Regions from separate parts of the Paraburkholderia sp. A1RI-2L genome, predicted to be linked through region 1. Evidence: riboswitches for the same ligand, from Rfam matches in the RefSeq annotation. Region 1 holds a riboswitch; the other holds the start of a gene.
What was found. A riboswitch is a leader RNA that binds a small molecule or an ion and turns the genes downstream of it on or off. The one in region 1 is predicted to bind manganese.
Positions count from the first base shown of each region.

Region 1 (4,414 bases):
GACGAGCTGCTCGACGCGCTCGATATTCCGCGCAGCATGCTTCCTGAAGTTCGTTCGTCATCCGAAGTGTACGGGCCGACCAAAACCACGGTATTCGCGTCGAAGATTCCGCTCGCAGGCATTGCCGGCGACCAGCAGGCGGCGCTGTTCGGCCAGATGTGCACGGCCTCCGGCATGGTGAAGAATACCTACGGCACGGGCTGCTTCCTCATGATGAACACGGGCACGACGCCCATCGAGTCGAAGAACAATCTCGTGACGACCATTGCGTGGCAGATTGGCGACGAGGTGAACTATGCGCTCGAAGGCAGCATCTTTATCGCTGGTGCCGTGGTGCAATGGCTGCGCGACGGCATGGGCCTCATCAAGAGCGCGGCGGAAGTCGAAGCCCTTGCGGCGAGCGTGCCGCACACGGATGGTGTGTATCTGGTGCCGGCCTTCGCTGGCCTTGGAGCGCCGCACTGGAACGCGCACGCGCGCGGCTCGCTCTTTGGCGTGACGCGCGGCACGAGCGCGGCGCACGTCGCGCGCGCCGCGCTCGATTCGATCGCGTATCAATCGCTCGACGTGCTCGCTGCCATGGAGGCCGATTCGGGCATCAGCGTAGGCGAGTTGCGCGTGGACGGCGGGGCGAGCGCCAATAACCTGCTCATGCAGTTCCAGGCTGACCTGCTGGGCGTGGATGCCGTGCGTCCGCGGATTACCGAAACCACCGCGCTAGGCGCGGCCTATCTCGCTGGCCTTGCGACCGGCTACTGGAAAAGCGTGAACGAACTGCAGAGCCAGTGGCATGTGGACAAGCGTTTCTCTCCCGCCATGCCGCCATCGCAGGTGGACGCCTGTCGCGCGGGATGGCAGCGCGCGGTGCGCGCCGCCAAGGCTTGGGCCGACGATACGCAGTAACGCCGCGGCGACATCCAGCCAAAGAATTCGAACGAGTCAACGTAACCCATTACCGAAGGGCCGCGCAGCCAGCACTGCGCTGGTCTCGCGTCCATTTCGGAATCCTGAGAAATAATCAGAATGTCACCATACATTGCTGAATTCATCGGCACGGCCATACTCGTGCTGCTAGGCAACGGCGCGGTCGCCAACGTGCTGCTCGCAAAGACCAAAGGCAAGGGCGCCGACCTCATCGTCATCGTGATGGGCTGGGCGATGGCCGTGTTCGTGGCCGTGTACGTCACCGCATCGTACAGCGGCGCGCATCTGAACCCGATCGTGACGATCAGCCTCGCGCTCACGGGCAAGTTCGCATGGTCGAAGGTGTGCGGCTACATCGTCGCCCAGATGCTCGGCGGCATGGCGGGCGCGTTCCTCGTGTGGCTAGCTTATCGCCAGCACTTCGCGAACGAAGCCGATGCCGATCTCAAGCTCGCCGTGTTCTGCACCGCGCCTGCGATCCGTAGCGTGCGGCACAACGTGATGACCGAAGCCATCTGTACCTTCGTGCTGATCCTCGGCGTACTGTATCTGGCCTCGCCGCAGGTGGGCCTGGGCGCGCTCGATGCATTGCCGGTTGGCCTGCTCGTGCTCGGCATCGGCATTTCGCTGGGCGGCCCCACGGGCTACGCCATGAGCCCGGCGCGCGATCTCTCGCCGCGCATCATGCATGCGCTGCTGCCGATCCCGGGCAAGCGAGACAGCGACTGGCGCTATGCGTGGATTCCCGTGCTCGGACCGCTGCTGGGCGGCGTGGCGGCTGCGTCGCTGTATCTGTATCTGCATGCGACGCATTGAGGGTCGTGGGGCGGCGGTTTCGCAACGTGTTGCGCAACCGCCGCAAGCCAATCACTTCGGAATCACCCACAGCATGCCCGCAAACACCGCATAGAGCCAGCCCACATGCGTAAGCTGGCGGCTATGCACTTGCGGCGCACGGAACGCCCATTGCAGGAACAGGATGGCGAGCATCGTCGTGGCCGCGGCAAGAATCGACGGCGCACCCAGGTGCCACGGCGTGAAGAACAAGCCGAATGCGGTGGGAATGGTCGCCTGGATCATCATCGCGCCGCTGATGTTCGCGAGCGCGAGCCGCTCCTTGCCCTGACGCACCCAGATGATCGCGTTCATGATTTCCGGCAGCTCGGTGGCGATCGGGCTGAAGAGCAGCGCAGTCAATTGCGGGCTCAGGCCGAGCCACGGTCCTACTTTACCGATCTGCTGCACGAACAGGTGCGAGGCGAAGAAGATCACGACCAGCGCGCCCAGGGTCTGGAGCAGGACCCAGAACAGCGACGGATCCGCATCGCGCGGACGCAGCTTGAGCGGCTCGAGCCCCACGTCTTCGATCTCATCGCCATCGTCGCTCAGCTCCTTCCAGCAATAGAGCGCGTAGGCCGCGAGAAACGCAATGCCGAGAATGGGCTTGAAACTGAACACCACGAGTCCGAGCCCGATTTTCGCCACGAAGATCGCGAGGAACCAGAGCTGGTCGCGGCGCAGGCGGCGCGTATCGGCGTCGACGGTGCCGGCGCCTGCACGGCCCGCGCGCGCGACCGTCGCCAGCAACGCGACGCCCACCACCGCATAGGCGACGGTGCTGAGCGCGAGCGGCCCGCCAATGGCTGCGCCAATGCCGATTTCCTTGTGGGCCGGATCGGTGCCGAACGCAACGGCTACGAGCGTGACCACGCTTTCGGGCAGCGCCGTGCCGAACGCGGCAAGGATCGTGCCGGTGGCCGTCTGCGTGACCTTGAGCTTCTGGCCGAGCCACTCGACGGCATTGACGAAGGTTTCGCAGGATAGATAGATGATGCCGGCGGCGGCAATGAGCAGGGCGAACGTCCAGATCATGACGAGCGCTCCGTCGTGCGGGTGTGTGCGACTGCGATCGCGTGGCGGCGTGAAAAGCGGTGCATGGGAAACGGCATTCCTCGGGCTGGACGGACGGACCAATGACGCAATCCCCCCGCCCAGCCCGGGTATGAAGGATGACGTCATAGGTCTCGTCAGGCCGAAGAACGGCTGCCGGCGCCATGGCACAGCGTGCCAATTATGTTGACGGCGGCGCGACACGCATCGCGCGTGACGCAGACTACTCCCCTAAGACCGGCGCATTATAGCCGACGAATGCGGTTGTGCGGGAGGGGGCTCGTTTCATCGCGTAGTTCGTCGGCACATCTGCGTCACGGTTCCACGACGTTGAAATCGCCGTCGAATTTGTCGAGGGTCCCTAGCATGGCGCGGAACAGTTCGACCTTGCCGTCCAGCTGGATTTCGCGCGCAAGTACGGCTTCCTGAAAGCCCGTTTCGCCGCAGAGGATCCGGTTGAGCGTTTGCCTCGACATGGTCACGCTCAGATCGGTGCGCTCGTTTGGCGATGTGTAGCACCACGTCAACGCCCCGTTCTGGAGATTCAGTTTGAACTGCTTATCGATGTCGCTGAAACGCCACGCAATGCGCATGTTCAGATGCTGCGCCTTCAGGCCATCGACACGAACGGCGAAATAGTCGAAGAACATTTCCTCGGTAATCGCGCTGACCATGTCGGCGCTGCGGCTGCCGAATTCGGTCGAAGCATCTCGCCCTTCGCGCAGTTCGCGCGCGCCGAGCAGGAACGCGTTGCGCCACGTTGCCGATTGGGCCTGATACCCCATCTGTTCGAGCGCAGCAGCACCCAGTTCGCGCGCTTCGCGCAACTGCGGCTGTGCAAACACCAGGTGGTTCATGCACTGGGCGACCCAACGGTACTCGCCTTGATCGAAATCTCGACGCGCGCGCTCGAGCATGGCATCGGCTCCGCCCATGTACTCGACATAGCGCGGTGCGGAAGCCTCCGGAGGCAGGGCGTGCAGGTTAGCCGGATTGCCGTCGTACCAACCCAGGTAATGCTGATAGATGGCCTTGACGTTGTGCACGACAGCGCCGTAGTAGCCGTGCGCATGCCACTTCGAACGCAGCTCGTCCGGCAGGCGAATCTGCTCGGCGATTTCAACGGCGTTCAAGCCGTGGTTCATGAGGCGCACAGTCTGGTCGTGCAGGAATTTGTAGAGATCCCGCTGCGCCTCCAGGTAATCGACGATGCGCTCGTTGCCCCAGGTCGGCCAGTTGTGCTGCGCTAACACGACCTCGGCTTCGCGCCCGTAGCGCTCCAGCGACTCGCCCAGGTATCGCGACCACAATTGCGCGTTGCGTACCTGCGCGCCGCGCAGCGGACACAGATTGTGCAGCGACCGCGTGCCGTTCTCGGCCAGGTTGAGCGCGCGCTCCTGCGGGAACCAGAAGTGCATCTCGGCGGGCGCTTCGCTTTCGGGCGTGAGCTGAAACACGATTTCGACGCCGTCGATCACATGCGATTCGGTCATTTGCATGATCAGCTTTGTCGGTGGAATCAGCGTGATCGTGCCGCGCGGAATATTCTTGCCCATGCCCGCATCGATCTGGCAGCAGGCATTGCGCGCGAGCGTATGGC
Region 1 is NZ_JARBTA010000004.1:26,014-30,427, forward strand. Features, by position in the region: gene glpK (glycerol kinase GlpK) at 1-903, shown strand, start outside; gene PWP93_RS28590 (MIP/aquaporin family protein) at 1,024-1,740, shown strand; gene PWP93_RS28595 (sodium:calcium antiporter) at 1,792-2,796, opposite strand; yybP-ykoY riboswitch at 2,869-3,058, opposite strand; gene PWP93_RS28600 (alkyl/aryl-sulfatase) at 3,129-4,414, opposite strand, start outside.

Region 2 (4,414 bases), on a different contig from region 1:
GCGTGAGCGTGAACGCGTCGGGCACGTTCTCGATCGTCAGGCCATGTTCGTGCGCACGCACGTTTTCGCAGGCATTACCGTCGATTTGCGCGCCGATGAATTCGAGCTGTTCACCCATCAATTCGAGGTGCGGCGCGGACTTGGCAGCGGGATTGCGGCGCACGCGCAGCGTGCTCTTGACGACGGTGTGTCCGGGCGCGAGGTCGAATTCGAGGTCGACGGTGTCGATCAGGAAGGCGGGCGGCGCGTAGTCTTCGCGGTGGATCACAGTAGGCGTGGCGGTATCGGACATGGTCTCGTGCGGGGAAGCTTCGGGTCGGATAGCGGTATAGGGAGGCCGAGCCTTGCGTACGATGACGCGGCCGCTCGCCCCATTGTACAAAGGCTCGCGCAGCTTGTCCGAGATGGCCCGCAGGCGTGCCCCGCGCAGCGGGCCCGAACTTTCCCGCTGGGGCGCGAGTCAGTATGATCGAGGCCTGCGGTGTCGACCACCGCAAGCTTGCCGCGCGCCGACGAACTGTCGTCACTGCCACGACTGCAACGAGAAGACCATGATGCCCGACCGATGGACCCGCCGCGCGCTGCTGTTGCTGGCGGCGCTTGCCGTGACGCTGTCCGGCTGCACGACCTATGTGACGAGCCAGGTGACCGCGTTCTCCGCGTGGGGAGGCGGCAGCGATGCCACGCGCACTTACGCGTTCACGCGCAATCCCGACCAGCAGCACAGCATCGAGCAATCGACCTACGAGAGCCTCGTTGCCGACGGGCTCTCTTCGTACGCATTCCGCCAGGTGCCCGAGCGGCAGGCTCGCTATCTCGTGGGCCTCGCCTACGGCAGCCGCATGGACACGGTCACGGTGGCGCAGCCCGTGTTCTACAACCCGTGGCCGGGTCCGTACTGGGGACCGTTCAATCCGTGGGGGCCTTGGGGTCCCTGGGGCCCCGCTTATGTGAACCAGAGCTATCCGGTGTACTCGCATGCACTCGGCATCCGCATCACGGAGCAGGCGGGCGGGAAGGAAGTCTATAACGTCACCGCGCGCACCTCGGGCGACGATCCCTCGCTCGTGCACATCATGCCGTTTCTGGTGCGCAGCGCGCTGTCGAACTTCCCGCTGCAGAACGGCTCGGTGCAGCAGGTGAAACTGCCCGTGGACAAGACCACGGGCGCGCCGGCCGAAGTCCCGGCGGCGGCGCCAGGAACCGCACCGGCAGCGGCCGCTCCGGCAAAGTAGACGGAGCCAGCGTCAGTGGCGGCTCAAGCGTTACAGACGATCAAACGCCCACGCCCATGATGGCGAGCACGCCAAGCACCACGAACAGCACGGCGGCGATGCCGTGCACCAGGCCCGTCGGCAGCTTGTGGGCGAAGCGGTCGCCCAGCAGGATCGCAGGCACATTGGCAATCATCATGCCGAGCGTCGTGCCGGCCACCACCCCGAAGAAGTCGTGAAAGCGCGCGGCGAGTGCGACGGTTGCGATCTGCGTCTTGTCGCCCATCTCGGCGAGAAAGAAGGTGACGACGGTGGCGCCGAACACGCCGAGACGCGTGCGATTGACGTTGGCTTCGCCCTCGTCGAGCTTGTCGGGCACGAGTATCCACAATCCCATGGCGACGAAGGAGACGGCGAGCGCCCAGCGCATCACCGAGGGCGTGACGAGCGAGCCGAGCCACGCGCCGAGCGCGCCCGCGCCCGAGTGATTGACGAGCGTGGCGGCCAGTACGCCGAGAATGATCGGCATGGGCTTGCGATAGCGCGCTGCGAGCACGAGCGAAAGCAGTTGCGTCTTGTCGCCGATTTCGGCGAGCGCGACTGCGCCGGTCGAGACGAGAAAGGAGTGATTCACGTGTTGGTGATCCTCGGGCCGAGATAAATGCGAGCGACGACTCACGGCCCGCTGGGCCCTGTTGCGGCGGGCATGAGTCATCGGTCTCGCCAGGCCTGAGTACTAAGGCTGCGTCCGCCATGGCCGCGCGGGCCAAGTCTGTTGACGGATGCTCCCGCTGCGCATGCGCGGCGCGCGCCAAGGCCCGAAGGCTAGCCGGGCGGCACGGAGCGGGGCGGCTACTCCCCAATGAACGGCGAATTATAGCATTGGGGTTTTCCGACACCCGGCTTCGCCGGGGCCGTTGGAATGGGGATTTGCCGTGGGATTTTAACGCTTTGCCGTATCGCGGCTGTGCACGCGCGCACCGGCTGCGTAGGTCTCGAACACGGCGCGGTCGTCGCCGAGCAGCGCGAACGCGAATAGCAGTTCTTCGAGCGATTCGGCGCGCGCGGTGCGGCGCTTGAGCAGCGGCGTGGCCTGCGGGTCGAGCACGACGAAGTCGGCTTCGCTTTGCGGCGCGAGCGTGCCGATCTTGTCGGCGAGATCGAGCGCGGCTGCCGCGCCGGCCGTGGCGAGCCAGAACATGCGCGTGGCCGTCAGGTGATGGCCGCCCATGCGCGCGACCTTGTGCGCTTCGTTCATGGTTTGCAGCATCGAGAACGACGTGCCGCCGCCCACGTCTGTCGCGAGTGTGACGGGCATCTCGGTGGCCTGGGCCTTGTCGAAGTCGAACAGGCCGCTGCCGAGGAACAGGTTCGAGGTCGGGCAGTGCGCCGCGACCGTGCCGGTTTGCGCCATGCGGCGGCGGTCCTCGTCGTCGAGCCAGATGCAGTGGCCGTATACGGCGCGGCGGCGCAGGAGCCCGTAATGGTCGTAGATGTCGAGATAGCTGCGCTGGCGCGGGAACAGCTCCTTCACCCACTTCACTTCGTCGAGATTCTCGGCGACGTGGCTCTGAATGAAGATGTCGCCGTGCGCCTTCGCGAGCGCTTCGCACGCTTCGAGCTGCGCTTCGGTCGAGGTGGGTGCGAAGCGCGGCGTGAGCGCGTACATCTGGCGGCCGTTGTTGTGCCAGCGCGAGATGAGTTCGGCGCTGTCGTCGTAGCCGGTCTGGGGCGTGTCGCGCAGGAACTCGGGGCAGTTGCGGTCCATCAGCACCTTGCCCGCGATCATGCGCATGTTCTTCGCCTCGCTCGCCGTGAACAGCGCATCGGCCGATTGCTTGTGCACCGAGCAGTAGACGAGCGCGGTGGTCGTGCCGCACGAAAGCAGTTCGTCGACGAAAAAGCGCGCGGTCTCGAATGCCACGTTTTCATTGGCGAAGCCGCGCTCGGTCGGGAACGTGTAAGTCTCGAGCCACGGCAGCAGGCCCGGCGCCGGCGAGGCGATCATGTCGGTCTGCGGGTAGTGGATGTGCGTGTCGATGAAGCCCGGCACGATCAGCTTGTCGCGCAGGTTGTGCACCGTCGCGCCTTCGGCCACGCGAGCGCTCAGCTCGGACCAGGCGCCCGATGCGACCACGCGGCCGTTCTCGACGATCACCACGCCGTCTTCGTGGAAGACGGCAGCGTCGGGCGACTGCGCGGGGTCGCCGGTGAACGTCAACAGTTTTGCGCGATAAGCCGATTGAGTCATGGGAACTTCGTCTCCGTAAAATTCAGGTGTTCATGAGCCGTATGGATGCGCACCGCTCCTGAAAACGCGGCGCGCAAAAGCCCTGGGGCCGGCGCTCGCGCGCCGGTCCTCGTCAAGGGTGAAGCTTTAAATTGGGGGAGCTGCGCGGGATCAGGCCACGGCGCCGCTCCAGTACCGATCGAGCTTCGCAATCAGCGCGGCGCGTTCCTCGGGCGTCACGAAGGACGCCTCGAAGCTGTTGCGCAGGATCGTGTACACCTCTTGGTCGTCGAGCTTCAGCGCCGCGATGATGGCGCTGAAGTTCTCGTTCACGTAGCCGCCGAAGTACGCGGGATCGTCGGAATTGACAGTCACCGCGACGCCTTCGTCGAGCAGCTTTTTGAGCGTGTGCTTCGTCATGTCGTCGAACACGCAGAGCTTCAGGTTCGAGAGCGGGCAGACGGTGAGCGCGACGCGCGTGTCGGCGAGGCGCGTGACGAGCGCCTTGTCCTCGATGCTGCGCACGCCGTGGTCGACGCGGTCGACCTTGAGCAGATCGAGCGCCTCGTAGATATAGGCGGGCGGGCCTTCCTCTCCGGCATGCGCGACGAGCTTCAGCCCTTGCGAGCGCGCCTTCGCGAACACGCGCTCGAATTTCGAGGGCGGATGGCCGCGCTCCGACGAATCGAGACCCACGCCGATCATGCGCGGATAGCGCGCGAACAGCGGCAGCGCGGCGTCGAAGGTGGCGAGCGCGTCGGCTTCGCTCAGATGGCGCAGGAAGCAGAGGATCAGCTTGCTCGTGAGGCCGCGTTTTTCGGCGTCGGCGAGCGCGCGGTCGATGCCCTCGACCACCGTTTCGATCGGCACGCCGCGTTCGGTGTGCGTTTGCGGATCGAAGAATATTTCGGTGTGCACGACGTTGTCCGCGAGCGCGCGCTCGCAGTAGGCCATCGTCATGTCGTAGAAG
Region 2 is NZ_JARBTA010000001.1:466,662-471,075, forward strand. Features, by position in the region: gene pepN (aminopeptidase N) at 1-292, opposite strand, end outside; gene PWP93_RS02210 (DUF4136 domain-containing protein) at 552-1,235, shown strand; gene PWP93_RS02215 (TMEM165/GDT1 family protein) at 1,276-1,848, opposite strand; yybP-ykoY riboswitch at 1,941-2,100, opposite strand; gene guaD (guanine deaminase) at 2,158-3,465, opposite strand; gene PWP93_RS02225 (adenosine deaminase) at 3,616-4,414, opposite strand, start outside.
Region 2: it holds a riboswitch for manganese, as region 1 does, so the genes downstream of both, PWP93_RS02215 (TMEM165/GDT1 family protein) here and PWP93_RS28595 (sodium:calcium antiporter) in region 1, are expected to answer to the same signal.